Regions from separate parts of the Oryzifoliimicrobium ureilyticum genome, predicted to be linked through region 3. Evidence: predicted binding sites of a transcription regulator. Region 3 holds the regulator's gene; each other region holds the start of a gene.
The links. Region 3 encodes LexA, which represses DNA repair genes until DNA is damaged. Its sites were predicted from a motif close to TGTTCNNNNTGTGTTCNG; they were not measured.

Region 1: a site for LexA is predicted at 5,352-5,369, ahead of ruvC (crossover junction endodeoxyribonuclease RuvC). Genes of this name have one in related genera too.
Region 2: a site for LexA is predicted at 2,368-2,385, ahead of VQ830_RS00050 (ATP-dependent helicase). Genes of this name have one in related genera too.
Region 4: a site for LexA is predicted at 5,818-5,835, ahead of radA (DNA repair protein RadA). Genes of this name have one in related genera too.

What each region holds. Positions count from the first base shown of each region.
Region 1 is NZ_JBBBVQ010000019.1:88,298-95,697, reverse strand. It holds gene VQ830_RS22175 (invasion associated locus B family protein) at 1-97, shown strand, start outside; gene VQ830_RS22170 (SH3 domain-containing protein) at 106-717, shown strand; gene VQ830_RS22165 (LLM class flavin-dependent oxidoreductase) at 745-1,746, opposite strand; gene VQ830_RS22160 (MBL fold metallo-hydrolase) at 1,826-2,749, opposite strand; gene VQ830_RS22155 (nuclear transport factor 2 family protein) at 2,978-3,490, shown strand; gene VQ830_RS22150 (cytochrome b) at 3,538-4,092, opposite strand; gene VQ830_RS22145 (catalase family peroxidase) at 4,092-5,135, opposite strand; gene ruvC (crossover junction endodeoxyribonuclease RuvC) at 5,412-5,921, shown strand; gene ruvA (Holliday junction branch migration protein RuvA) at 6,024-6,641, shown strand; gene ruvB (Holliday junction branch migration DNA helicase RuvB) at 6,738-7,400, shown strand, end outside.
Region 2 is NZ_JBBBVQ010000001.1:12,831-20,230, reverse strand. It holds gene VQ830_RS00075 (hypothetical protein) at 1-208, shown strand, start outside; gene VQ830_RS00070 (hypothetical protein) at 426-608, opposite strand; gene msrA (peptide-methionine (S)-S-oxide reductase MsrA) at 1,055-1,564, shown strand; gene VQ830_RS00060 (hypothetical protein) at 1,628-1,879, opposite strand; gene VQ830_RS00055 (hypothetical protein) at 2,035-2,304, shown strand; gene VQ830_RS00050 (ATP-dependent helicase) at 2,429-4,489, shown strand; gene VQ830_RS00045 (enoyl-CoA hydratase/isomerase family protein) at 4,505-5,587, opposite strand; gene galE (UDP-glucose 4-epimerase GalE) at 5,716-6,747, opposite strand; gene VQ830_RS00035 (pyridoxal phosphate-dependent aminotransferase) at 6,976-7,400, opposite strand, start outside.
Region 3 is NZ_JBBBVQ010000015.1:46,709-54,108, forward strand. It holds gene VQ830_RS19210 (transglutaminase-like cysteine peptidase) at 1-499, shown strand, start outside; gene VQ830_RS19215 (acid phosphatase) at 566-2,467, opposite strand; gene lexA (transcriptional repressor LexA) at 2,693-3,412, shown strand; gene VQ830_RS19225 (ComEC/Rec2 family competence protein) at 3,393-5,840, opposite strand; gene gltA (citrate synthase) at 6,134-7,400, shown strand, end outside.
Region 4 is NZ_JBBBVQ010000001.1:541,988-549,387, reverse strand. It holds gene VQ830_RS02625 (MarR family winged helix-turn-helix transcriptional regulator) at 1-339, opposite strand, end outside; gene VQ830_RS02620 (replicative DNA helicase) at 650-2,146, shown strand; gene VQ830_RS02615 (HAMP domain-containing methyl-accepting chemotaxis protein) at 2,469-4,382, shown strand; gene alr (alanine racemase) at 4,575-5,744, shown strand; gene radA (DNA repair protein RadA) at 5,900-7,303, shown strand.

The DNA.
Region 1 (7,400 bases), on a different contig from region 3:
AGCCATGTCGAAGCGTGGAACCAAGACGAGCTACACCTATTCGCTCCGGGGTGTATCGGACGGCCTGAAAGCTGTCGAAGGCAGCCGATGCCGATGAAGGCGAATATGTCGAAAGACAAAATGGGCGCGCGGCAGAAAAAAAGGGGTTTCCCCTTCAGCCGTATATCCGCGGCCGCTCTTGCTTTGATTGCCCTTTCGAGCGTGCCGACGATTGCGCGGCATATGGAAGACCATCCTGCTTTATCGCAGGTGGCAAATGCCGGGAGCAGCGCACGAGGCCGCGAGACTGGTTTACCAGTTCCGCGTTTTGTGTCCCTGAAAGCGCGCGATGCGCGCATGCGCATCGGTCCGTCCTTCGACTATGGAACCAAGTGGATTTATCTGGCACCGGGCCTACCCATGGAAATCGTTGCCGAATACGGGAACTGGCGACAGGTGCGTGATTGTGATGGCGTCACCGGATGGATGCATTCATCCCTGCTGTCAGGCAAGCGCACCGCGATCATCGGCGCTTGGATAGAAAACCCGATCGCTCTTCAGGCATCCGCCTCGACGGCATCGACGGTGAAGGCAAAACTCGGCGCCAAAGTTCGGCTATCCCTTCGCGCCTGCGATAATGGCTGGTGCAGGGTCAACGTCACCGGCCACGATGTCAGCGGATGGTTACGACAAACCTCGCTGTGCGGCACCTATCCGCATGAACGGCTCGAGGGATAAAAGACAACGCTTCTTTCCTAATCGCTCTCAGGCCGCAGCCCGGGCAAAACTGCCGAGGCTTGCGAAAAGCTCCACAGAGCGCAGCCTCGCTTCGACATCATGAATCGGCATCGAGATGATCAGTTCATCGGCTTCTGTCTCCTTTAGGAAGGAGAGCAGCTTTCGCTCGGCTGTCGCAGGGGAACCGACAACGGCGTAACGCAAAGTATGCTCGACCATAACGCGTTCCGATTCGCTCCACAGCGCGTCCATGTCGTCGACGGGCTTTGGGAATTTTGTGCGAACATTCCGTCGCAAGTTGATGAATTGCTGCTGCGCCGAGGTGAAATGGCGTTCTGCCGCAGCATCCGTTTCTGCCACCGAACCCATGACGCCGACCATGGCATAAGGCTTTTGCAGGACAGCCGACGGCTCGAATTTGGCGCGATAGATAGACAATGCCTCCAGCAGCATATCCGGTGCGAAGTGCGAAGCAAACGCGAAGGGCAGACCGAGCATCGCAGCAAGCTGCGCACTGTAAAGGCTTGAGCCCAGAAGCCATATCGGAATATTGGTGTTTGCGCCTGGAATGGAGAGCAAGCTCTGGTTTTCGGTCGCAGGACCCAAGAGGCGTTGCAGTTCGACCACGTCATGCGGGAAGCTGTTGCCAGAAGCTTCCATATTGCGCCGAAGCGCTTGGGCCGTGCGCATATCCGTTCCTGGGGCGCGGCCAAGGCCGAGATCGACGCGGCCCGGGAATAAGGCTTCCAACGTTCCGAACTGTTCGGCAATCACAAGCGGCGAATGATTGGGAAGCATTACGCCGCCAGATCCAATGCGGATGTGCTTTGTAGCCGCGCCGACATGCGCCAGCACGACAGCCGTTGCAGCGCTTGCAATTCCTGGCATGCCATGATGTTCGGCAAGCCAGATGCGATTGTAACCGCACTCTTCGGCCTTTACCGCCATCCGCGCCGAAGCCTGCAGTGCGTCGCGGACCTCTGCACCTTCGACGACGGGAGACAGATCGAGAATGGAAAATGGGATCATAACCGCACCTGAGGTTGTTACGTATTTTAGCTATGTAGGAAGCTCACGCAGAACAGCCAAATCAGTTTTTCTGAATAGACTATTCAGGAATATGTGTCGGAGGAACCGAGGCGGCATCCGCTGAAGGACGCAACCTGCTGTTGACGGTGGCCCGCAAATTCGTTTCGTGGCATTTGCGATAAAAGGCCTTTGTGGCCTCCGGCATCTCGCGCGGCAGAGTGATAAAATCCTCAAGGCCAAAGCCGTCGATTTCGATGAGCGTATTGTCTTTCAGAACATCGCCATTGATTTCGCTGACCTTTTGCGCCAGCGCATCGAAATAGGCGATGTTGCGAAACACCGTCTGCGGATCTGCCGTCTGACCATGCGCTAGAACGAGAAACTCTGCATTGAGGTTGCTGATCATCCGAAGTGAATTGCGCAAGTGCGCAAGGTCAGATGGCGCGTCGGTCCAAACCTCGGGGATGGGAGCTTCGACCGCATCGACCGCGAGACAAGTGCGGATCTGCGGGATCCAGACCACGATATGATCGGGCGTATGGCCGGGGGTATGCAAAAGCTCCAGGATAAGGTCGCCGCCATCGATCATCATGGTGCCGGTGAAGCTGACATTTGGCCCCACATGCTGAAGACCCGCAAAGCGCTCCTCCTCTTGCGCCTTACGCATCAGCGTGGCGATGTTCGCCGGATCGTAGAAGCGCCGATGCGCCGTCTCATGCGCGATGATCGGCGCACGCCCGGCGACAACGCAATTGCCCCAATAGTGATCCCAGTCCATGTGCGAATTGACGACAAGCAACGGACGCCGGTCGAGTTCTGATCCGATCAAATCCAGCACCTGCTGGCAGAGATCGGGCGTGCTCAGCGTATCGACGAGAATGTTGAAGCGTTCGGTCCGGACAAAGACGGCATCGACCTCGTCACCCGCCCGCAGGATCGTTATCCTTTCGTCGAGACCGGGATAGGACTGAAGTTCGACTGAAAGTCTGCCGATGCTTGTCATGACGCTCACCCTTTCTCGGAAATAGAGACAGTCTATCAGATGGACATCCCGTTAACGCATTAATTCGAGCTTCGCGCAGGTTCGTTACCGTCTCTTCGGCGCTGCAACGCGCGGAGAGGCTCTCTGCAGCGAGTTACTTTATTCTGCCTATCTCCCGCAAAAATGCCCTCTTGCCGCTTGCGATGCGCTGCATATCCTCAGCCCCCGACACAAAGGAAGGAACACTTCATGAGACTTGCCATGTCTGCACAATATCTCATCCTGGCGGCAGCACTTACGCTCTCGACGCCGCAATTTAGCGTCGCGCAGGAGGCGGTTGTCGGCGTCAAGGATGCCGATGCACTCTTCACCAGCCCAGATCCGACGCTTAACAGGAACAAGCAGACAACCTACAAGATCATCAAGGAATTGCTGGAAGCAAACCACTGGGACCGAGCCGATCAATACCTGACGGAGCGGTACATTCAGCATAATCCGAATGCAGCCTCAGGGCGCCAGGGCGTGGTCGATTACTTCACCAAGGTGCTCAAGGTTAAGCCAACGCCCATTCCCGACAAAATGAAGACCAAGATCGTTTCGGTCGTGGCTGAAGGCGACATCGTCACGGTCGCCTACCCACGGGAAATGAAAGACCCCAAGGACCCGTCAAAGAGCTACACCACCACCTGGTTCGACAGCTGGCGGTTTGTCGACGGCAAGGCCGACGAGCATTGGGATCCTGCCACCAAGGGCGGCAAGTAACGATCGATCAAGCCGCGCAATCAATGACTGCGCGGCTCTTCGTCGCCTTAGCGGGAGACGCGATCGGAGGCGCCCGTCGTCATCTGCTCGAACACACCATCACGCCGGAAGAAGGCGTGATAAAGCGCGGCAGCCGCATGAGCGAGGATCAGGGCGAAGAAGGCGTAGGCCAGATATTGATGCGCGGTCCATAGTACCGCATGGGTTGCCCGATCGGGTGACAAAATTGGCGGCAGCGTTACCCCGCCTAGCAACACGATTGGATATCCCGCCGCCGACAGCATGGCCCAGCCGATAAGCGGCATTGCGAACATCAGTACGTAAAAACCGAGATGCGACAGATGCGCAGCAAGCTTCATGAGGGGTGGCATATCGGCCGGCAAGGCTGGCGCTCCATAGACCAGCCGCACGATGAGCCTGATGACGACAAGAAGAAGAATGACGATGCCAAGCGTCTTATGGAAGGAGACAAGCGAGACATAAGCTGGCGAGACGGTTGCGACCATGCCGACACCAACAAAGAGCATGGTCAGCAGACAGATCGCCATCAACCAGTGAAGCAGCCGCTGAAGTGGCGTAAAAGCGCGTTTCGTGCCGGACATCACTTCGTCTCCTTCGGATAAGATTGGGATTCACCCATCCGCTTGTCAAAAGAAACGGCATAGGCGGCAGACCGAGCAGCGGGGAAAGGATCATCCGAGACCTTGACACCTGCCGGCAGAACCGTGGGATCGAAGTTGACGTCACGGCAAGGCCCGTTCGCCTCCGGGATGATCTTCTCTATCACCAGCGTGCCTGCATCGATCTTCTGGCGATCCTCCGGCCATGGCTTGCTTGGATCGTTGGTTCGATCGCCCGCATTGGCGACTGTCACCATAAGCTTCCAGCTGACCGGGCCAGCCACAACCCGATCGGTGATTTCCTTCTCGAGACTATCTGCGCCCCTGCCCTTCAGCTCTTCGTCGGAAATCGCCGTAACAGGTGCAGTCGGAACGAAAGACCAACGCACGGCGTGATCGCCACCTTTTGAATCGGTAAAGATGAAGGCATTCAGGCTGTTAAAGGCGTTTTCCGCATAGCTCGGCGTGTAAGGCGCGCTCTTGGCCCAACCTCCAAAGGCGGCAATCTCGGGATGAGCTGCGGCAAACGAGGCCATGGCATTAGGATCTTTATCTCCCGACGCCTTCAAGAGATCGTAAAAGGCCTGCGGCGTCGAAACCGGAAAGAAAGGCGGGTCGATCATCGCCATGCGCCATTCTTCGCCGGAGGGCGCCGTCAAACGCAAACCGAGGCCGCGCACCCGCACCGTCGCATCCAGCGCATTGGGATCTGGTGTTCCAAGGTTCAGCCGACCAAGCGCCGGGTAAGTTCCGCTTGCAAGCACGGCAGCCTTCGAAAGCGCCGCGCCGCCGCCATTGGCCTCGAAGCGGCCGGTGAAACAGATGCCCTTCGCGTGATTGCGCCTATGTCCGGAAGGATCGACATTGGGCGGCGTCAAGGCGGCGACGATTTTTTGGGGTGTCAGGCGGCCTGGAGACAACCAACCGCCCGTATAGGCGAAGGCGGCTCCACCTCCGATGACGACAAGTGCAATGATGGCGGCCCCGAGGACGGGAGACCGCGGTGAAGAAGGCTTTTCCGGCACGTGTATATCCCCCATCGCGTGGCTGGTTCCGCACCGAGGAACCGGCTGACTGTCAGAAACCATACAAACCATATTTGAAAAAGCAAATGCGATTTTACGCTTTGGTTGTGCGCCGCATCCCGCCTCACGCATCATGTCTTCTGAGACCGAATGCGATCAATTCAGATCGAAAGTTATCGTTTCCGCCGACCGCGATGCGGCACTGTCACTCTAAAGCGTTTCCCTTTTGTTCACTTCTTCGTGGCACTTCTCTTTGCGATGGAATAGGATGACGCCATGCACAATACGATTCGCATTATCGGCATTGACCCGGGCCTGCGCCGCACCGGATGGGGCATCATCGATGCGCTCGGCAATTCGCTGCGCTTTGTCGGCTCGGGCACCGTCACGTCGGACGGCGATCTTGACCTTGCCTCGCGCCTTTGCCAGCTGCATGACGGCCTTGCCGAAATCGTTCATGCCTATAAGCCCGATGAAGCCGCAGTCGAGCAAACCTTTGTCAACAAGGACGCAGTAGCGACCTTGAAGCTTGGCCAAGCCCGTGGCGTCGTTATGCTGGTACCGGCCCGCGCCGGCCTGCCCGTATCGGAATATGCGCCAAATGCCGTGAAGAAGTCCGTGATCGGCGTTGGTCATGGGGAGAAACAGCAGATTCATATGATGCTGAAAATCCTGATGCCGAAAGCCGAATTCAAGGGCAACGATGCCGCCGACGCTCTGGCGATCGCCATCTGCCACGCCCATAATCGCGGCGCACGACGCCTCGAAAAGGCCTTGGCGGGCTGATTGGTGAGGCCAATAATCCTGCTTTTCACAGGCGCCGCGAACAGGTAACCCTTCCTCAAGTCTATCGTCGAAACCAGCCAAACCCATTCAGACGGACCCACCATGATCGGCAAGCTCAAGGGCACTATAGATGAAATCGGCGACGACTATGTCCTCGTCGATGTCCATGGCGTCTGCTACGAAGTCACGTGCTCCGCGCGGACCCTGTCCAAGATTGGCTCGATGGGCGAAGCGGTGGTTCTCTTTATAGAAACTTATGTTCGCGAAGATCAGCTCAAGCTCTTCGGCTTTGCGACGCCGTTGGAGCGCGAGTGGTTCAATCTCCTGCAAAGCGTTCAGGGTGTGGGCGCGCGTGTGGCGCTTGCCGTTCTATCGGCGCTGACCCCCGGCGAACTGGCGAATGCCATTGCCCTCCAGGACAAGGCGGCCGTCTCCCGCGCGCAGGGCGTCGGGCCGAAGGTGGCGGTGCGCATCGTCACCGAATTGAAGAACAAGGCTCCTGCGCTTGGCGGGATGGAGGCTAGCAATATTGGCTTCAAGCAGGAGCTTGGCGAAGGCGTGGCAAGCGCACCCGTCTCCGATGCCGTTTCCGCTTTGACCAACCTCGGCTATTCGCGCGATCAAGCAGCCAATGCCGTTGCCGCCGCCTTGAAAACCGCCGGTGACAATCCCGACAGTGCGAAGCTGATCCGCCTCGGTCTCAAGGAGCTGTCGCGATGAAGGGGTTTTTGATCTTGGCGCGCGATCGCCTTAAGGATGGGGAAACATGGCCGGCAGGCGATCAGCACGTCGCGTCCTGCTGCTTCACCGGTTTCTGTGATGGAAAATAACCGCCTGATAACGCCGGAAAAGCGCGGCGAAGATCTCGATACCGCCCTTCGTCCGCAAGCGCTGGACGAATTTACCGGTCAGGCCGAAGCGCGCGCTAATTTGAAAGTTTTCATTGAAGCGGCCAAAAACCGCGGCGAAGCCCTCGACCATGTCCTTTTCGTCGGGCCGCCTGGCCTCGGCAAGACAACCTTGGCGCAGATCATGGCCAAAGAACTTGGCGTGAACTTCCGCTCGACGTCAGGCCCCGTTATCGCCAAGGCTGGCGATCTTGCCGCCCTGCTGACCAATCTTGAAGAGCGCGACGTGCTGTTCATCGACGAAATCCACCGGCTCAACCCTGCCGTTGAGGAAATTCTCTATCCGGCGATGGAAGATTTCCAGCTCGATCTGATTATTGGCGAAGGCCCCGCCGCACGCTCCGTCAAGATCGACCTCGCCAAATTCACCCTCGTGGCTGCCACCACACGCGCCGGCCTTCTGACGACGCCACTGCGCGACCGCTTCGGCATCCCGATCCGGCTGAACTTTTATACGGTCGATGAGCTCGAGCTAATCGTGCGGCGCGGCGCGCGGCTGATGAACCTTCCGATGACCGACGGTGGCGCACGTGAGATCGCACGGCGTGCTCGCGGTACCCCGCGTATCGCC
Region 2 (7,400 bases), on a different contig from region 3:
GAAGAAGCCGAAGGCTCATAAGACAATGAAGAAGAAGCATGCTTCGAAGAAGCACTCGAAGAAGTATGCAAAGGCCAAGATGGGCAAGTGCGGTGGCGGCAACATGGCTGCCAACAGCTCTGGCAAGGGCAAGGGCTCTCTGCAGACGCAGGGCGGCATGAGCGATGCCACTCCGATGGACAAGAAGTGCGCTTCTATCAACAACTGATCCGATTTGATTGATCGGTTTTATGCAAGCGCATTTGGTGGTGTGAACCACTACAATATGAGGCGGTGTAGGTTGATTTCGTATCAACCTACACCGTTTTTCTATGCGGCAGCGCATTATTCTACCGTGCAGCGTGCTATATCGGCCGATATCCCGGGACAGGACTTCCTGCCTATGTCATCGGGCAAAAGATGCCGCCGAGCCTCTCCATGCCGCATCAGTCAATGAGATAATCAGGTCCAGTGTACCGCCATGTGAGCTTTAATGTCCCGTCAGGCTGCACAACGTAACGTTCATGAACGCGGTAGCCAAATTGGTCGAGGAATGTATTCTTAACGACGGTCCCTGGTGCATATCGGGAACGGACGACCTTATTGCCATAGGTAAGACTGCCCTTCATGGGCTGAGGTTCGCTCACCGTCGTACATGCTGCGATCCCAAAGACAAGTGTGACAAGCGTCAGGGAGCGGAAAAGCATTTTTCTTCCTTCATGAGAACTCGCTTAGAACACGCAAGCTGGCGAAGGGTTCCAACGTCTTGCATCAGGGCATTTGTTCACCAATCAGATCATAGCCGTGGCTTACAAAGATATGCGCCCGCTTGATAAAAGATCCCGCGCTAAAGCTTGAAGCTACGTTGCTCCCGTTTGCGTCACGGGTCTTGATCTTGCTTGGCCGCATACCGACATTGTTGAGAGTCATTTGAGCAAACACGCAAGTCGTCATCGATCGATAGCATCTGTGTTTTCTCGAATACGTCGATTTTGGCATTCAAAAACCGATACACAGTGTTGAATTGATCAGACGCTTCGATGCGGGATCTGAGTTCAGCCATATGGAGGCCTTTATGACAACCGAACGTGCAGTACTGGCAGGCGGATGCTTCTGGGGCATGCAAGATCTTATTCGGCGCATGGATGGGGTGCAGTCTACGCGCGTTGGCTATAGTGGCGGAGATGTGCCAAATGCGACCTATCGCAATCACGGCACGCATGCTGAAGCCATCGAGATTTTCTTCGATCCGGCCAAGCTGAGCTATAGAGATTTGCTCGCCTTTTTCTTCCAGATCCACGATCCGACCACCAAGAACCGCCAAGGCAACGATGTTGGCACCAGCTATCGTTCGGCAATCTATTATACCAGCGAAGACCAAAAGCGGGTTGCCGAAGAGACGATTGCCGATGTCGAAGCATCGGGTCTTTGGCCAGGCAAAGTCGTGACGGAAGTTGAACCCGTTGGCGATTTCTGGGAAGCCGAGCCGGAGCACCAAGATTATCTTGAACGCTATCCTAATGGCTATACGTGCCACTTTCCTCGGCCAAATTGGAAGCTGCCGGAACGCAGGTCCGCGGCCTGACTGAAAAGCGCGTTCAAGAGTGCTCCAATATCAACGTCGGCGGAAGTCACCGCCGACGTTCTACTAGCAGCTCTTTGTGTCGTTTACTTCAATGTATCCGACGCCAATGATGGTGCCGTCAGGCGCACGAATGAAAGAGGGAAGGTAATGAGGATCGGACGGGGCACAGGAAACAGATCCCGTGTATTCGTTCAGCGCTATTTCATCCTGGGGCAGGACCGAATAGTCAATGTTGGTCTCTAAACTCGCATAGGCTGGCGTTATACAAGCCGCAACAACGAGAGCTGCCATGCTTCCCTTCAAAACGCAGTTCATTCGCGTCTCCAATCTTCGATTCGTCAGATCAACACCTAAATTGATCTTTGGTTCCAAGTGGAACGGCGCGCACAGGAACTTGATACAAGAGACAAAATGCAACTTGGCATAATAGGTTTTCGACCTACTTTTTTCGTAACGAGGATCGGGGCATGATGAAAACGTGCGTTATAAGCCTGACGGCTGTAGGCCTTCTTCTTGGCGGCTGCACGACAAATCGCGACAGCGATCCGCAGCCGATCCCTGGCAGCATCACCTATGGCGGACAGCCAAAGACGAGGCTGACCAAGGCTCCGGTCGGAGGATATGTCTATAACGACTTCCGCGACTCGACCGGCTACCGCGTTCATGAGACCTACATCATCCAGCCGGACCGAAGCCTGCGCCTCATGCGGCGCGAAATCATTCCCGATTTCCCAACGTAACGCCTTTCTTGGTCTTCCGTCTCTGGTGTCTTCAGATACCGAAGGTTGACAGGAATCGTATTCGCGAACATTCAAGGAACGAACGGAAGCTTCGGCATCCTGCCGTCGCCCTGGATGTTGGCGAATGTATTTAGAAAAGCTCAATTCACAGCAGCGACTTGCGGTCGAGCATGGGACCGCCAGCGAAGGACGACATGTCGCCGGACCGCTTCTGGTGATTGCCGGAGCTGGGTCGGGAAAAACGAATACACTAGCGCATCGTGTTGCTCATCTCATCGTGAAAGGCGCTGATCCCTACCGCATTCTGCTGATGACGTTCTCGCGCAGGGCCGCCTCGGAAATGACGCGGCGTGTCGGGCGGATTTGCGCAGAGGTGCTCGGGACGAATGCTTCTGCGATGGCGGATAGTCTGAACTGGAGCGGCACCTTTCACGGTATTGGCGCAAGGTTCTTGCGCGATTATGCCGAGCAGATCGGACTTGACCCCGCTTTTACCATTCACGATCGGGAAGATAGCGCCGACCTGCTGAACCTGATCCGCCAGGAACTAGGCTTTTCAAAAACGGAAAGCCGCTTCCCCGGTAAAGGTGCTTGCCTCGCGATCTATTCCCGCGCCGTCAACTCACAGAAAGAGCTTGGACTTGTTTTGAAGGAATCCTTTCCGTGGTGCGTCGGCTGGGAGGCGCAGCTAAGGGAGCTGTTTATCGCCTATGTGGAGGCCAAGCAGGCGCAGAATGTGCTGGATTACGACGATCTGCTTCTCTACTGGGCACAGATGGTCAGCGAGCCGTTGATTGCCGAAGAGATCGGCAGCCGCTTCGATCACATCATGGTCGACGAATATCAGGATACCAACCGGCTGCAAGCTTCGATCCTGATGGCCTTGAAGCCTGACGGGCAAGGATTGACCGTCGTCGGCGACGATGCTCAGTCGATCTACTCATTCAGAGCGGCGGAAGTGCGTAACATTCTCGACTTTCCGGGCTCATTCGAACCTGCCGCCAAGATCATCACGCTCGAACAGAATTATCGCTCGACCCAGCCCATTCTCAAAGCGGCCAATGCCGTCATCGATCTGGCACGCGAGCGGTTTACGAAAAACCTTTGGACGGACCGCGAGTCGTCGAGACGCCCGCGATTGGTGACGGTTCGCGATGAGTCGGAACAAGCGCGCTATGTTGCCGATCTGGTTCTCGACAATCGTGAGGAAGGCCTGAAACTGAAGCAGCAAGCCGTCCTGTTTCGCGCCTCCCACCATAGCGGCGCTCTGGAAGTAGAGCTGACACGCCGCAATATTCCCTTCGTCAAGTTCGGCGGTTTGAAATTTCTCGATAGTGCGCACGTCAAAGACATGTTGGCGGCTCTGCGTTTCGTGCAGAACCCGCGTGACAAAGTCGCCGGCTTTCGCCTGATGCTGCTGCTTCCGGGTGTGGGCCCGGCCAGCGCCGGACGGGCTCTGGATCTGATGGCCGCTGATCGCAATCCCATCCTGACGCTCAGCGAAATGCAAGCTCCTCCGCGCGCAGGCAGCGAATGGACTGAATTCGTGTCGGTGCTGCAGGAATTGAAAGGCGGTAACTATGATTGGGCTACGGAGATTGCCCGCCTGCGCGAGTGGTACCAACCGCATCTGGAACGGCTGCATGAAGATGCCCCGACCCGCCTTGCAGACATTGAACAGCTTGAACAGATTGCCGCGAGCTATCCTTCCCGAGAACGTTTTCTCACCGAACTGACCCTTGATCCACCCGATGCAACGAGCGATCACGCCGGCGCTCCGCTTTTGGATGAAGACTACCTAATCTTGTCCACGATCCATTCGGCAAAGGGACAGGAATGGACGCGGGTCTTCATGCTGAACGTGGTCGATGGGTGTATCCCATCCGATCTCGCTGTCGGCACTTCGGCCGAAATAGAGGAAGAACGCAGACTTCTCTATGTTGCGATGACGCGCGCCCGCGACCAACTTGATCTGATTGTGCCACAGCGCTTTTTCACGCATGGTCAGAACGCCCAGGGCGACCGCCATGTTTATGCCGCGCGCAGCCGTTTTCTTCCGGCCACCTTGCTTCAGTTCTTCGAGGTCTGCTCGCCAACCCAGTCCAAATCCGACGTGCAAAGCAGCCAAGCTGCCAGACAGGTTCGCATCGACATGGCAGCGCGGATGCGCGGCATGTGGAAATGACGAACGGTCAGCGGGTCATTCCTGCGTGGGCTCCTTGGAAAAGAGCGGCTGATCGGCAGGCTTGAAGAACGCCGCGAGTGCCTCTGGCTCAACCTTGTCGAATGACGATGGCTGCCATTTCGGCATACGATCCTTGTCGATGACAGCAGCCCTGATGCCTTCGTAGAAATCCTGTATTCCAAGAATTGCCAAGCAGGCGGAAAACTCGCGCTCAAGGCACTCCATCAACGTTCGGCTCTGCTTGCCACGACGAAGAAGCTCAAGGGTCAGCTTAACGCTCGTCGGAGATCGCTTGGCGATGGCCTCGTGCGTCCTACTGGCAAAATCTCCTTCTTCCGCAGCCAACGCGCCGATGATCTCCTCGATCTTTCCAAAACGCATGGTGCGATTGATCAGGTCGATATTCGACCGCAGATCGCTGTGCGAGGTTTCGCGGGCAAAGTTCTTGATGACAGCTTCGACATCACGCCCGCTCGCCGCCTTTGGCAGCTCGGCAAGTGTGTCGATCAATTCGTCGTACTGAAACGACGACATCTCGAAATCGGACAGGCCGGCCTGAATGGCGTCGGCGGCATTCAGTTCAAGCCCCGTCAGCCCAATCCATATGCCAAGTTCACCCGGCGCACGCGCCAGTAGCCATGTCGCGCCCACGTCTGGAAAATAGCCAATCCCCGTTTCGGGCATGGCCAGCCGCGTGCGCTCGGTCACGATGCGATATCGGCCATGCGCTGAGAGCCCGACGCCGCCGCCCATGGTGATCCCATCCATGAAGGCGACATAAGGCTTGGGGAAAAAGGCGATGCGGTGGTTGAGAAGAAATTCGCGCCGCCAGAACTCTTCTGCGAGTCCGGAACCGTTGCGACCACTTTGATATAAAGCGCGAATATCGCCTCCGGCGCACAGTCCGCGCTCGCCTTCACCGGAGATCGTGACAGAGGCGATCGCAGGATCGTTGGCGAAAGCTTCCAGTGCCGTATCGATTGCCTCGATCATAGGCAATGTCAGGCTGTTCAATGCCTTGGGTCTGTTCAGTCTGATGAGACCGGCAGTGCCTCGACGCTCGACAATAACAGTTTGCGCGTTTTCATCTTCGTGCATCCTCACCTCGCGTCATCAGTTCGATCTTGCAGGCGGCAGCCGACGCAGCCGCCACGCTAACCTAGGGCATCAATATGACCTGTGTACCCAAATTCTGCTGGAAGATGATTTTCTCTACACTTGTCCCGCTACATGGCGGACGCCAGAGCCCGATGCATGCGCTGAAGATCGCCAAGACTGCGCTCCATCAAGAAGATTTCCCAGTTCAGCGCACTGCGGACGATGGTCTCCAGCGTGTCATATGCCGGTTTCCAATGAAGAACACGACGGGCGAGCGAAGCATCGGCCACGACGCTTGCCGCATCGCCGGGCCGGCGTGCAGCGATATGAATCGGGAAGGAGTGGCCATGCAGACGCGTTACCATGTTGAGGACGTCCAGAACCGAGTAGCCGCCGCCATATCCGCAATTCAGCGTTATAGGGCCCCTGCCCTCGCGCAAATATGCGAGCGCATTCAGGTGAGCTTCGGTGAGATCGGCAACATGGATATAGTCTCGCACACCGGTGCCGTCATGGGTCGGGTAATCCGTGCCATAGATCGTCATCGACTGGCGTTTTCCCAATGCCGCTTCGCAGGCAACCTTGATGAGATGGGTTGCCGCACTCGTCGACTGACCAGTTCTGCCAAGAGGATCGGCGCCTGCTACGTTGAAGTAACGCAGGGCGACATAGGTGAAGTCATATGCGGACGCGACGTCGCGCAGCATCAGTTCGCTCATCAGTTTCGATTGGCCATAAGGGCTTTCCGGCCTCAGAGGATCACTTTCTGATACCGGCTTTTGGGATTGCGGCTGGCCATAGACAGCTGCCGTCGACGAAAACACCAGATGGCGCACACCGGCCTTGATGGCCATATCGACCAGCGTGCGTGTGCGCGCGGTGTTGTTATCGTAATAGGAAAGCGGATCGGTCACAGAGGCCGGCACGATCGTGGAGCCGGCGAAATGAATAATTGCCTCGATGTCGTTTTCGATAAAGATCGTTTTCAAGATCTTTTCGTCGCCGATATCGCCGAGATAAAATCTCGCGTCCGGCGCAACAGCCCAGCGAAAGCCTGTCGATAACCGATCCACGACCACGACGTCCTCACCGGCATCCAGCAATGCCCAGACCATGTGGCTGCCGATATAGCCAGCACCACCGGTGACCAGAATTGCCATTGCTCCCTCCAATCCAAATAGAACGAGAGCATCCAAGCGGGATTTCCTTGCCGATGTCCTTAATTTGGGCCTGCTGGCGCCCCAGAGCACGGGTAAGTTTGGCGGCGTGGTGAAGGAGCGGCTTGCACAGTCGCTAAAATTTTATCGAGCGATCAATTTAGCACGCGGTGCGTCCGAAGACTGGCGTAATGAACTTGCGCAGCCTTGATCGGCACGAGAGTTCAACCGTTAGAGACTTCCGATATAATCGAAAAGCCGTTTTGCTGCTTCTTCCATCTGTGCCGGATCGCGCAGAAAACAGGCTCTGAGAAACAGTTCTCCGCCAGGACCGAATGCGGTGCCCGGTGCAAGCCCGACGCCTGTCTTATCGACGATATCAATCGCGGCCTTCCGGCTATCGGAGACCCCATCGATTTTGAGAAAGGCGTAAAGCGCGCCTTCAGGCTTTAGCGTCTCAACCCGGTTGGTTGCGATCAAGGCGTCACACAGGACGTCGCGCGATTTCGCAGCCCGTTCGATGTTCGCGGCAACAAACTGATCGCCCTCTTCCAAGGCGGCAACCGCACCGCGTTGAATAAACTGGGCAACACCCGAAGTGGAATATTGGATCAGATTTTCGATCACCTGCCCGATCTCGGGCGGACCGACGATCC
Region 3 (7,400 bases):
GGCGAACCCGCCTATCGGCGCTTATCAGTTCTGCCGCGACTATCCGAACGACTGCCGCAACCCTGCCGGCGATGCGGGCGAGCTCATCCTGACTGAGGAGCGTTGGAAGGAAATCCTGCGGATCAACTATCAAGTGAACTCGACGATCAGACCCGCCACCGATATGGAAGTCTATGGTGTCGAGGAACATTGGGATTACCCCAAAACCGCCGGTGACTGCGAAGACTATGCTCTGCTCAAGCGCAAGATGCTGATCGAAGCCGGCATTTCACCGTCGGATTTGCTGATGACCGTTGTTCTCCAGCCAAGCGGCGAAGGTCATGCCGTCCTGACCGTTCGCACCGACCGCGGCGATTTTATTCTCGACAACATGCGCAACAAGGTGATGCTTTGGTCCGATACCGAATATACCTACCTGAAGCGCCAGGCCACCGCCAATCCGGCGCGTTGGGTAAAGCTTCAGGACGGTCGTGCGGTCGCGGTCGGCAGCGTTCGCTGATGTTAACTTGAACATAGCTGGAAGCATCAGAATCTGGCCGGTTACAACGTCCCGGCCAGATTTGCGTTATTCGATAGCAAGGACGACGCCAGTCGGACCATACTCAAGGGTCGCCTGGCCGCCTTCGATGTCAAGCTTATCAAATTTTCCTTCCATCGAACCAGCGGTGAATATCGGGATCCGATCGCCTTCATGCGGATGATAGCCCTCCGCAAAGCTGACATGCAGTGTGCCAGCGATCTTGGCAGGACCACTGACGACCATCCGTTCTCTTTTCGCTGAGACGAGATCCACGGCAAGGGTACCCTCACCCGACTGCCGATATCCAGATCCGATATGAACGCCATCCTTGGCCGTCACCTCGAGACGGCCGCCTGATACCGACACATTACCCGTTCCAAGTGCTGATGATGAAGCAGCAATCAATCTGCCGCCTTCCAGGTTTGTGCCGCCGCTGTAACTATTGTCACCTGTGAGTTGGATTGTACCGGTTCCTTTTTTGGTCAAACCGCCGGTACCCGAGATATCGTTACGCCAGCTATCGAAAGCATTAAAGCCCCCTTCCGATGCATTCATATTGACGGTTACATGGCCGTCGAAACGTCCGTAACCGTCAGCGGCGGCGAAAAGATTGAGGCGCCCGTAACCTTCCTGATCGTCCAGGAACGGGTAGCCTGAGCCGATCTCCGTCGTTGCCAGGACCTCGCGGCGCTGCAGTGGATTGAGATAAGGCTGGCGTGTCTCGAGAAGTACTTCCGCACCTTGCGGAACCTTCGCGGCTTGTGCTCCGTCGTGGATTTTAGGAAAGCCATAGGTCAGCCGAGCGGCCACAAAGGCCTTGTTTGTGGCGTGGTCCGAGAAGCGGTCTTCTTTCGTTGGGGCTGCGTGGGAAAGCGTCTCCAGATCGCTGTCGCTTCCCGCATGCACGGCGGAACCCAGCCAGGTTTGTGCCTGCTTGAAAGCCGAGATCTTCAACTCACCCAAATCAGGACGGTTCAGATTATAGACAACCGCTGCAGTCCCGAGCATCCTACCGCCCATGACGTCAAGCGGCGAATGCATTCCCGCACGGATGCGGTTTTCCCCCAACTCGAAGGCACGCGTCAGCATCTCCTGGTATCGTTGCGGAACCAGATAGGCCATGGCAAGTGCATCCCTCCAAGCTTCGGCCGTGTGGCCGCTTGGAAATCCGCCATCCTCAACGGGCTTGCTGCTTTTCGCAGGCACAAGAGTCGGCAGGAGGACCACCTCGTTACTCCAGCGGAACGGGCGAGCATATTTGAAGTAGCGCTTTGCCGGCTCTGTTGAACCGTTCTCGCTGACCGCGTTGATGAGATCGACTGCGAGTCCAAGATCCGGATTGGCGGGGGTGTTGGCCTTCGTGTCCTGCCTACTACCAAATCCCCGATCGTTGCCGCTGTCCTCGTATTTGACTTTATCGGCATCGGCAGCGACCGATGTGATGCTGGTGGTTTGCTTCGATCCAGCCTTCCATGCCTCCATCAAAGGACCGAGGCCATCGACAATGCTGGCGTTCTTACCGCGCCTGTCATCGAGATAGGCTGCGATAGCTTCATTGGCGGTTCTCTCCCGCGTTGCCTTCACGACATATGCAATATTGGCTTCATGAACGGCCTTATTGCGGATTTGTCCGTCGGTGGGACTGAACGGCACACCGTTCCAGTCGGTCGACTTCACAGCAGGGCAACCGTCTTTTGCGGGTGCTTCAACACCCGCGTCCACGAAGGGCGTTCTTGGCGTCCAAATGTCCAAAAAGCCGGATAAAAGAAAAACCGCTGCGTTGGTGTCCAGCGTGGCATGACACGCATCGCCTCTCAGGTTTGTGTTGCCCGCGCGGATGTAAGGGATGGGCTCAGCCGAGGACGATTCGGCGAAGGCCGTAGAAGAGACGGACGACAGCAACGCGGCCGCTGTAAAGCTTATCAGGAAATCGCGAAAAGTAATCATGCTCGAACCTCAGCCAACAGGTGATGCCAAATACGAATGAGATCGTGCACTAAGGCGATAGTTTTATGACAGCCAATCCACGTGTCGTAATCCTATCCGGCATCGGGCCCAACTTCACCGGACGAAGCCTTGGAAAAATCAACCTCTATAAATTTGGGCTTGCGGAACACACAATGAACAGCTAGTTTCGTTCTTGATTTGTTTCATATTTTTGAGGGTGGTTTAATGTTGACGCGCAAGCAGCAGGAGCTCCTTCTGTTCATTCATGAACGCATGAAGGAGTCGGGGGTACCGCCATCTTTCGACGAGATGAAGGATGCGCTCGACTTAGCTTCCAAATCAGGTATCCACCGGCTGATCACAGCTCTGGAAGAACGCGGCTTTATTCGCCGGCTTCCGAACCGGGCGCGTGCGTTAGAAGTTATCAAACTGCCTGAGACATTTCCGCCGGCAGCACAGCCGCGGCGTGGTTTCTCACCCAGCGTTATCGAAGGCAGCCTGGGAAAAACACAACCGCCTCCTACGCCCGCGCCAAAGCCGGTGCAGATTGAAGGCAATGGCGGCATTTCAGTGCCCGTTATGGGACGTATTGCGGCCGGTGTACCCATTTCCGCCATTCAGAACAACACGCACGATATTACCGTACCTCCCGATATGGTTGGCCCTGGCGAGCATTATGCGCTTGAGGTCAAAGGCGATTCAATGATCGAGGCGGGAATTTTCGATGGCGATACTGTCATCATTCGCAACGCCACCACGGCAAATCCAGGAGAAATTGTCGTGGCGCTGGTCGACGATGAAGAGGCGACGCTGAAGCGGTTCCGCCGCAAGGGGGCCTCCATCGCACTGGAGGCAGCAAATCCCGCTTATGAGACCCGGATTTTTGGGCCTGATCGCGTCAAGATCCAGGGGAAGCTGGTCGGGCTTATTCGGCGTTATCATTGATGGGCGGGAGCTGATCGTCGTAGCGGTCAGCTCTCCAGTCATAGCTGCGTTGGCGTGTCCAGGGGCGCTGCAACTTGCCCTCAAATGCAGTCGTGATGACAGGAGAGCCCAGATCGTCGATCCGCAGCTCAACGGATCCAGTGCGGCGAAGAGATTGTCCTGTGAAGAGCAGGGAACCAGACCTGCAAGATGTGAGACGGACTCGTGCAGCAAGGACGACGATATCAGCAGTGTCGCATGCAGGCCCTAAATAGATCGGGCTCTTGATTGTGATCACACTATAACCGCTACTTAATTTTGCGGCACACCATGCTTTATTGGCGCAAATGAATGTTTGCTCGAAACTGTTCGCCAACGCCTGACGCATATTGGCTTCAACGTCCGATGCCTCAGCCCGTGACAGTCGGCGGTTGCGGTCATCTTCCTTCACCGATGGCAGAGGGTTTTCAACTTCGGTCGGCTTAGTATGCTCTTCCAAGACAAGAGCGTGTTGCCATTGGGCGAAGATAAAATCGGGCGGGCCAGCGCGATTTGACGCGATCGCATGATCTTGAACGATCCCAACAAGCTCTCCGTCTTCGGCAATCAGTAGATCCGGCACAGGCGCTCCTGGTGCCAGCATCAAGTAGATAGACGCAAGTCCTATCAGAGCTGGTCCTATCAATCTCAGTCTGGTCCTCGTCAGTGTGAAGATCAGGAAACCAAGGACGGCGGTTGCGAAATACCATGATGGCATCCGTCCAATGTCCATGGTCCCACCCCAACTGGAAACCCACTTTGCGATCTCGATAACAAGTTCCAACCCAAAACCGACGATTGGCCAGAGCCAACCGTCGAGACCGAACGGCATGAGCATCATTGCCGCCGTTCCAAAAGGCATAACGATAAAGCTGATGATCGGCATCGCCATAAGATTGGCCGGCAGGCCATAGGCCGTCAGCCGATGAAAATGCTCGGCAGCAAAGAGTGCCGTGGAAAAGCCGTCGATCATCGATGATAACAAAATGCCGCCGATGAACTTGCCGATCAGTGAAAGCGGCTTGGCAAAGGGTAATCGCGCTGTGATCCCGGGCGCGCTGCTTCTTCGGGTCCATAAAGCGTAACTCGCCACAAGCGCTAGCGTAGCGGCATAGGACATCTGAAAGCTGGGTCCCAGCGCTTCCGATGGAGAAAGAACAAGAATGATGATGGCTGAGATGGCTACATTGCGCAGGCTGATCGACGGCCGGTCGACAAGGACGGCAATCAGCATGACGGCCATCATGATGAACGCACGTTCGGCGGATACCGCAAAGCCGCAAATCATGTAATAGGCGCAGAGCGTCAGAAGTGCTCCGACGGCGGCAATTTTCTTTGTCGGATAGGTGTGAACGATCTTCGGAAACAGACTGAGAAGATAGCGCAGACCGACAAAGAAGATGCCGGCTGACAGGGCCATGTTCAAGCCCGAAATTGCGACGATATGCGTGAGCCCCGCGATACGAAGCGCATCTGTGGTTTCCTTGGAGATGGCACGTCGCTCATCGGTCACAAGGGATGCAGCAAAAGCGCCGGCATCGCCAGGCAGAACTGCGCGAATACGGTCGGCTATGGCGCTCCGAACGCTTGCGAGATAACGGAAACTTTGCGCAGCAAGGCTCAATTCCTCTGACGGTTCCTGCGGCAGAACTTCCGGCTTCCCATAAAGGAAACCGTTGGCTCCGATTCCATCAAAATAAGCTGCGAAGGCGAAGTCATTCAGTTCGGGAAGCGCTGGGCCAGCCGGCGGTGTCAGCCGTGCCTTCCCCTTCAGGCGAGCTCCAATTGCAAGGGGCTCTGCCGCACCGCGCACGACGAGAGATACCTTTTCTGGCATTCGCTTCAGGTTGGGTCCCTCTGTCGCTTGCAAAGACAAAATATACCGCCAGCGCCCAGGCCCGCTGCTCTCGCGCTCCTCGATGCGGCCTGTCACGGTCGTGGTAACGGGCACATCCAGAATTGTCGCGCTTGCGCGCCAGCTTTCAAATGCAGCGCAGCCGATGCCAATGGCGAAGAGTAGGCCAGCAGTTGCGATAATCCGTTGTATCGCTCGCTGCTGACCCACCATCAGGTAGATGAGCAACCAAAATGCAATCGACGCTAAGATAACGGTCCACGGGAGATCGACCGGCATCTTGAACCACAAGATCGAGCCGCAGATCAGGCAAAGCGGATAGAAGAGAAACAGCCGTCCATGTGCAACTTCCTGCGCGGCGAGCAATTGCGTGTGCTCGAACAATACTAAGATTGATCGTGCAAGACGCAATGAAAGCGGACCGACGCTTTGCGTATTCGCCGGACGCACAATGGGCCACGTGCCCGATGTCGCCGCCAGAGAAGAGATCGGCTGAGCATTAGACGAAATGATGATAGGCTTCCCAGTAACCTCCTCATCTCTTACTTCGCTCATGGGAACCGCTCTACCGCATCGAAACTTCGGTTGAGAATGAGCCTTCACGGCGAATTGAGCAATATTATTCGATTTAAATTTAACGAGCCGCCGAGAAACCTAAAAAGCTTGGTGAATCATCGGCTTCACACTTTCATCAAACCTTTGCCACCTGCGCAAATAAGTTCACACTGCAATGCACAAAATGCCGGTGGAAGAACTTGGCAGCGCGCGCCCTATAATATAGCTATCGAAGATGACGCTTAAAAAACCAAGGCGCTTCAGCGCGCCAGCGGCCAGTCTGGAGGATCATCATGACGGAGCAAAGCGCAACCCTCAACCTTGGCGAAAAGAACGCCAATCTTCCGGTCCGAAAAGGGACGATTGGTCCGGATGTCATCGATATCGGCGCCCTCTACAAGGGAACTGGCGCCTTTACCTATGACCCGGGCTTCACTTCGACAGCATCCTGTGAATCGAAGATTACCTATATTGACGGCGATGCCGGCGTTCTCTTGCATCGCGGCTATCCGATCGAACAACTTGCCGAGCATGGCGACTTCCTGGAAGCCTGCTATCTCCTGCTTTACGGCGAACTACCCACCGCGGCGCAGAAAAAGGATTTCGATTATCGGGTCACGCATCATACCATGGTGCATGAGCAGATGAGCCGGTTCTTTACGGGCTTCCGCCGTGACGCCCATCCTATGGCCGTTATGTGCGGCTGCGTTGGCGCGCTCTCGGCCTTCTATCATGACTCGACGGACATCACAGATCCTCACCAGCGCATGGTTGCATCGCTGCGTATGATCGCGAAGATGCCGACCCTTGCGGCGATGGCCTACAAGTACCACATCGGCCAGCCTTTCGTTTACCCGAAGAACGACCTGGATTACGCCGCCAACTTCCTGCACATGTGCTTCGCAGTTCCCTGTGAAGAATACAAGGTGAACCCCGTGCTGTCGCGCGCGATGGACCGGATCTTCATCCTGCACGCAGATCACGAGCAGAACGCTTCGACGTCTACAGTTCGTCTGGCGGGTTCGTCTGGTGCCAATCCGTTCGCGTGTATTGCGGCTGGCATTGCATGCCTCTGGGGTCCCGCCCATGGTGGTGCAAACGAAGCTGCGCTGAACATGCTTCAGGAAATCGGGACCGTCGAGCGTATTCCTGAATATATCGCACGTGCCAAGGACAAGAGCGATCCATTCCGCCTGATGGGCTTTGGTCACCGCGTCTATAAGAACTACGACCCCCGCGCTAAGATCATGCAGAAGACCTGCCATGAAGTTCTTGGCGAGCTTGGCATCAAGGACGATCCGTTGCTGGACGTTGCCGTCGAGCTCGAGCGGATTGCTTTGACCGATGAATACTTCATCGAGAAGAAGCTTTACCCGAACATCGACTTCTACTCTGGTATTACGCTGAAGGCTCTGGGCTTCCCCACCACGATGTTCACGGTGCTCTTCGCTCTTGCCCGTACCGTCGGCTGGATCGCTCAGTGGAACGAAATGATCGAGGATCCGCAACAGCGTATCGGCCGTCCGCGCCAGCTTTACGTTGGCGAACCGCAGCGCGATT
Region 4 (7,400 bases), on a different contig from region 3:
CCGCGCCAAATCGTCGACCTCACGACCGAGGTCGCGCCCTGATTCGGTTAGGAAAATCTCCTTTGCGCGACGATCCGATCCTGCCACGCGTCTCTGAAGAAGGCCTTGCTTTTCCATCGCATCGAGAATTCGCACCAGCGTTGGGGTTTCAAGCTCGAGCTTTTCCGCAAGGTCTCTCTGATTGATACCTTCCTTCTTATTGAGCATGAAACATACCCGTGCTCTCGGCAACGTCATGTTTCTTTCGCGTACCAAAGAGTCGAAGAGAGACCTCAACTTGCGATTAAACGAGGCAAGATCCTCGAACAGTTCCCGATGCAACCCCAATGTTTCCCCCATTTTCTCAGTTTGCAGGCCATCCCCGAGGCCCTGTCTGCAGGCATACCGTCTGGCCGCAATTACGCAAAAGCTTTTATCTTATTCGAACACAAGAATTTGATAGCATCGAATCTGCTGAGCCAGAACGAATCAGAGAGCGCTTTTTGCTCGAAAAGCAATGTCATGCTGATGACGGAGCCTGGGCTGTGGAGAACTCGGACAACTTGTCCAATGATGTCTGTAAGGAAGACATTGGCCGGAGTTTGAATTAAAGGTTGGAGACACGGCCTCTGGCCTAGGCTCTCATCACCCGAACCAGAACGGAATGACCATGAATGACCTCGCACGGAAGCTTTCCGCCGTGACCGCAGCCGACCAGTCCTATCGGGAAGCACCTAACAATATCGAAGCTGAGCAGGCTCTGCTCGGCGCTATCTTGATGAACAACGACGCATATTATCGCGTCTCTGACTTCCTTAAGCCCATCCACTTGTATGAGCCGCTGCACCGAAGAATTTTTGAGGTCGCCGGCGATATCATCAGGATGGGCAAGATCGCCAATCCAGTTACGGTCAAAACCTTTCTGAAGGCGGATGAAAAAGTCGGTGATATCACCGTATCGGAATATCTAGCGCGCCTGGTGCGCGATGCCGTGACGATCATCAACGCCGAAGATTACGGCCGGGCGATCTATGATCTCGCTATCCGGCGCGCCTTGATCACCATCGGCGAGGACATGGTCAACATCGCATATGATGCACCGCTCGATATGCCACCTCAAGCGCAGATAGAAGATACCGAACGCAGGCTTTTCGAACTGGCTGAAACCGGTCGTTACGATGGTGGCTTTCAGGCTTTCAATGATGCGGTTGCGCTCGCCATCGATATGGCCGCAGCAGCGAAGGAGCGTGACGGCGGCCTATCAGGCATTTCCACGGGCATCCATTCCTTAGATGGCAAAATGGGCGGATTGCAGCGCTCGGACCTTATCATTCTCGCCGGGCGTCCGGGTATGGGTAAAACGTCTCTGGCCACCAATATCGCCTACAATATCGCCGCAGCTTACGAAGGCGAGGTCCAATCGGACGGCAGCATGAAAGCCAAGAATGGCGGCGTTGTCGGTTTTTACTCGCTCGAAATGTCTTCGGAACAGCTGGCAACCCGTATCATCTCTGAGCAGACGGAAGTGTCTTCGTCGAAAATCCGACGTGGCGACATCAACGACGCTGACTTCGAAAAACTCGTCGCCTGCTCGATGATGATGCAAAAAGTACCGCTTTACATCGACCAGACCGGTGGCCTGTCGATCGCACAGCTTGCCGCCCGTGCGCGCCGGCTTAAGCGTCAGCGTGGCCTTGACGTGCTTGTGGTCGACTACGTCCAGCTTATGACCGGCTCTAAAAAGGCCGGTGAAAACCGCGTTCAGGAAATCACGGAAATCACCACGGGACTGAAGTCGCTGGCCAAGGAGCTCAATGTTCCGATCGTCGCGCTGTCGCAGCTGTCTCGTCAGGTGGAAAGCCGCGACGACAAGCGACCGCAACTCTCGGACCTACGTGAATCGGGATCTATTGAGCAGGACGCCGACGTCGTGTTGTTCGTGTTCCGCGAAGAGTATTACGTCAAGAATCAGGAGCCGCGTGATCCAAACGATCCCAAATATGCGGAATGGGAAGCCCTGTTCGACAAGGTCAAAGGTACCGCTGATGTAATCATCGCCAAGCAGCGTCACGGACCAACAGGCACCGTAAAGCTTGCCTTCCAGTCGGAGTTCACACGCTTTGCGGATTTGGCGGACCCATCCTTCATTCAATATGAAGAACACTGATACAATGATAGGCCGCTCCGCATATCGGAGCGGTCTTTCGTTCCTGGTCTTCGTTCAAACGCTACGGTCGATCCTGCTTGCCAATTTCGGCGCTTCATAAGATGCGACTGAAAGCGGACATCTCTCGATATGATCAAGATTTTATGCCTGCGCGAGCCATACTTGTCGGGCAAGCTTTATCCTTGGTCGCGCTTCGAAGGCTGCTCGACTTGCGCGCTACAGTGAGTTTGTACGCGTTATTCCTTGATAAAACGCTTCTTGAGGATTTGTTTATATAAAATCACGTATTTTAACTCCTAATTACGTCCTTAGGAGAGCTTTAATGCGTTTGTCGATTCGAATTTTGCTAGCATCAATGTTCGTTGTACTTATTAGCGTTACAGCTATTCAGGGTATGTTGACGATCCGGTCTCTTTGGTCCGTCAAGGAGCAGATCCATGTTATTGCCGACAACCGTGTGCCGGCATTCATATTGATCGGGCAACTGAATGCTGATCTCGGGGATGTTCGCGTTGCCCAAGGTGCCGTGTTGGATGCGCCTGCTGACAAGCTTGACCGCTTCAAAGCGGAACTCGCGCAGGCACTCGCTTCCGTCGAAGACAGGATGAAAAAATATGAGAGTTTGCTGGTCGATGAAGCTGATCGTCAAGCGCTCTCAAACTTCAAGAAGCAATGGACGGATGTCGTTACGCGGTGGAAGGAAATAGAGAAGCTTCAGGTCGAAGGAAAAACGGAGGCCAGCAAGGCCTTGTTCTTTGGCCCAGCCTTGAAAGATTACAATGAAGCAGGCGATGCGCTGCAAGGCGCCGTCGACGACATTGCCATGGATACTTCAAACGAAAGCGCATCTGCAAAAGACTATGCAGATCGGACATCCACAATCGCCTATGTTTCATTGGCAACGGCACTGATCATCGGTCTTGTTTCGCTCTTGCTGAGCAACAGACTACTCGCGCTACCGCTGACCCTGCTTTCGGGCACGATGAAGAAGCTCGCCGAGGGCGATCTTTCCGTCGATATACCTTATGGCTCTCGCCGCAACGAGATAGGCGATATGGCCAAATCTATGGAAGTGTTCCGCGAGGCCGCAACCGCCAATAGGCGCCTGGAAGCCGAAGCGCTCGAGAATCGCGAAAAAGCCGAGGCAGAACGAATCGCAACTCAACAACGGATTGAAGCGGAAGCTGCAGAGCGTTTGCAGGCGGCCACTTCCGGATTGGCGAAGGGGCTTCAACGGTTGGCCTCAGGAGACCTTTCTTTCCGCTTGGAAGAGGCGTTTGCGCCCGACTTTGAAGCCCTGCGCCACGACTTCAACCAGTCTGTTTCTCAGCTTTCCGATGCTCTATCGGCTGTGACCAGAACAGCTTTGACGATTGAAACGGGCACAAAGGAAATTGCCGTTGGAGCTGACGACTTGTCGCGTCGGACGGAACGTCAGGCTGCCTCTCTCGAGGAAACAGCCGCAGCCGTTACTCAGATAACCTCGCAAATTGCAAATTCCGCAAAGCGCACAGAACTCGCTCTTCAAACTGCGGCGAACGCCAACAAGGCTGCAGCGGATTCCTCTTTGGTGGTGGCAGATGCCGAAAATGCGATGCATGGCATCGAGACCAGCTCTCATCAGATTACCGGCATTATCAGCGCCATCGACGAAATCGCATTCCAAACGAATCTCCTCGCGCTGAATGCCGGCGTCGAAGCGGCTCGTGCTGGCGAAGCCGGAAAAGGGTTTGCAGTCGTTGCTCAGGAGGTTCGCGAGCTTGCTCAGAGATCATCCAATGCAGCGCGGGAAATTCGCCAGTTGATTGCCAATTCGACCGCGCAGGTGGAAAATGGCGTCAATCTTGTGCGCAATGCAGGGTCTGCGCTCAATATGATCGTCGGTTTCATCGGCGAGATCAACGCGCACACACAAGCGATCGCCGCCTCTGCGCAAGAGCAGTCCTCTGGACTAAAAGAAATCAATCAAGCCGTCAATGAGATGGACCAGTCTACACAGCAGAATGCAGCAATGGTCGAGCAGTCGAACGCTGCGGCAAATACGCTGGCGCAAGAGGCGGATCGCCTGCGTGAGCTGATTGGTGCTTTTGTATTGCCCGCCGATCCCTCCATCCATAGCGCAGCCCTTCGGCAGACTGCGACAGCCATGAAGTCCACACCATCGGTCCAAAGCAGAGCGCCAGCGCCAAGGGTCCAGAAGGCCGTAGGCGGCGGGAGCAACTGGCAGGAGTTTTGAGCGCCAGAGGCTCGGCCCGTGGTGCTTGTCTCAGAAGGCGGTTTCGCAAAAAGCAGTTGACGATCGATAGGGCGCTCTTCGGGGCGCCTTTTTACATGCGGCTTGCGCAGTGCTGCTTGACCAAGAAGATCTGTTTTGGTCTTAGCCAAACATGATAGGATTGGCTGATCTGCCTGATGTGAAAGTAACGACATGGATATTATCCCCGAGCCGGATGGCCCTCTCGAAGAAGAGGACATCTTCACCAGCGCACCCCTCAGACTGACGGTCGATCTTGGCGCACTCGCCGAAAACTGGCGCGATATGGATCGTCGCTCCGGCAAGGCACGGGCGGCGGCTGTTGTGAAGGCAGACGCCTATGGCATGGGGATTGAAGATGCCGGCGAAGCACTTTACCGCGCCGGGGCCCGCGATTTCTTTGTGGCATCTGTCGATGAAGGCGTGACGCTTCGCCATTACGCTCCAGATGCGAGAATCTTCGTCTTGGCGGGTATATGGCCGGGCACCGAGCGACGTTTTTTCCAAAACGATCTTGTCCCGGTCGTCTCCTCGGAAGAGCAACTTGCGTTCTGGATGGCCGTGCTTGCGGATTATGGCGACTATCCCTGCGTGCTCCACGTCGATACCGGCTTCAACCGGCTTGGCCTCGGCATGGAGGAGGCGCTCGCTTTGGTCGACGATGTGTCGCGTCCGGCCAGCTTCGCGCCGGTGCTCGTTATGAGCCATCTGGCCTGCGCGGATGATCCGCAATCGCCGATGAACAAGGAACAACTGAATCTCTTCAGGCAAGTCGCTGCCGCTTATGAAGGAATTGATGCGAGCCTTTCTGCCTCTGCAGGTATCTTTCTTGGCGAAGACTACCATTTCGATGTCACACGGCCAGGGATCACGCTTTATGGCGGGCAGGCCGTCAACGGCATGGCCAACCCGATGCGGCCCGTCGCCAGCGCTCAAGCCCGCATTGTCCAGATACGCCATGTCAAAGCCGGTCAATCAGTCAGTTACGGGCGTGCGTTGCGCCTCGAGCGAGACAGTCGACTTGCCGTCGTCGCAGCAGGTTATGCCGACGGCTATATGCGCAGCCAATCCAACGGAGGGGTCCCGCTTCGGCAGGTCGTTCCCAAGCCGGGACAGGGTTTCGTAGCAGGTCATCGTGTTCCGGTCGCCGGGCGCATCACCATGGATTTAACCATCTTCGACATCACCGACGTGCCTGAGCACGATGTCAAGGCCGGAGATTACGTCGAGCTTTTCGGCCACAACATCCCCGTTGATGAAGCAGCAGAAGCGGCTGGTACGATCGGCTATGAAATGCTGACGCATCTCGGACTGCGATACGCACGAGCCTATATCGAGGAGTGATAGAAATCGCGTTTGACGACTTAAAGCCGCGCGGGAAAAGCGGACTGGCTTTTGAACTGTTCTTGCCCTATACGAGAACAAAACAAGATCAAATCAGATGATGTCGCCGCGTGACACTCACCAGCGCTTTCATCGAAAAGAGGAAGATCCGTCGCATGGCAAAGGCCAGAACGCAGTTCATCTGCCAGAATTGCGGTACCGTCCATAACCGCTGGTCCGGAAAGTGTGATGGCTGCGGCGAATGGAACACGATCGTCGAAGAAGATCCGACCGGCGGCATCGGCAGCGGACCGACGAAGACGCCACGTAAGGGCCGACCCGTTGCGCTGACTGCATTATCTGGAGAAATCGAACAAGCTCCCAGGATCGAAACCGGCATATCTGAGCTGGATCGCGTGACCGGGGGCGGCTTTGTCCGCGGTTCGGCGGTGCTGGTCGGCGGCGATCCGGGTATCGGCAAGTCCACCCTGTTGATGCAGGGTGCAGCGGCACTTTCGCGACGTGGGCACCGCATCATCTATGTGTCCGGTGAAGAAGCGGTCGCGCAGGTTCGGCTTCGTGCGCAAAGGCTTGGAGCAGCCGATACCGACGTGCTGCTGGCGGCCGAAACGAACGTCGAAGACATCCTTGCAACGTTGTCGGAGGGTAAACGACCCGACCTTGTTATCATCGACTCGATTCAGACTCTTTGGTCAGAACTTGCGGATTCGGCGCCCGGCACGGTGACCCAGGTTCGTACAGGCGTCCAGGCGATGATCCGTTTCGCCAAGCAGACGGGCGCCGCCATGGTTCTTGTCGGCCATGTGACCAAGGATGGTCAACTCGCCGGGCCACGCGTCGTTGAACACATGGTGGATGCCGTGTTGTACTTTGAAGGTGATCGCGGCCATCATTACCGCATCCTGCGCACCGTGAAAAACCGCTTCGGCCCGACTGACGAAATCGGTGTGTTCGAGATGTCCGATCGCGGCCTGCGAGAAGTTGCCAATCCTTCTGAACTCTTCCTCGGAGAGCGCAACGAGAAAACACCTGGCGCTGCCGTGTTTGCGGGTATGGAGGGTACGCGCCCAGTGCTTGTCGAGGTTCAGGCGCTCGTTGCGCCGACATCACTTGGCACACCTCGTCGCGCAGTCGTCGGGTGGGATTCTGCTCGTCTTTCGATGATTCTCGCCGTGCTCGAGGCACATTGCGGCGTCCGCCTGGGTCAACATGACGTCTATCTTAATATCGCCGGCGGCTATCGTGTATCCGAACCGGCAGCTGATCTTGCTGTCGCGTCCGCCCTCGTCTCGTCGCTCGCCGGGGTCGCCCTGCCCGCAAGCTGCGTCTATTTCGGCGAAGTTTCGCTATCCGGCGCAGTCCGGCCAGTCGCGCATACGGCTCAAAGGCTGAAGGAGGCCGAAAAACTCGGTTTTTCACAGGCGCTGCTACCGTCCTCTTCCGCCGACCTGCCAAAGATCCCGAATGCACGCTGGGGCGAAATTGACAGCTTGCCGGATCTTGTTGCCCGTATCGCAGGCTCAAAAGCTGCATTGCGGGTGGTGGAAGACGAGGTTTGATCCTTTCATCGCCACAATAGTTGATGATATAGGAAGCTCGCATCGGAATGGGGCATAGAGTTGGGGGCGTCGGCTTCCAGGCAATGCCGTATTTCAA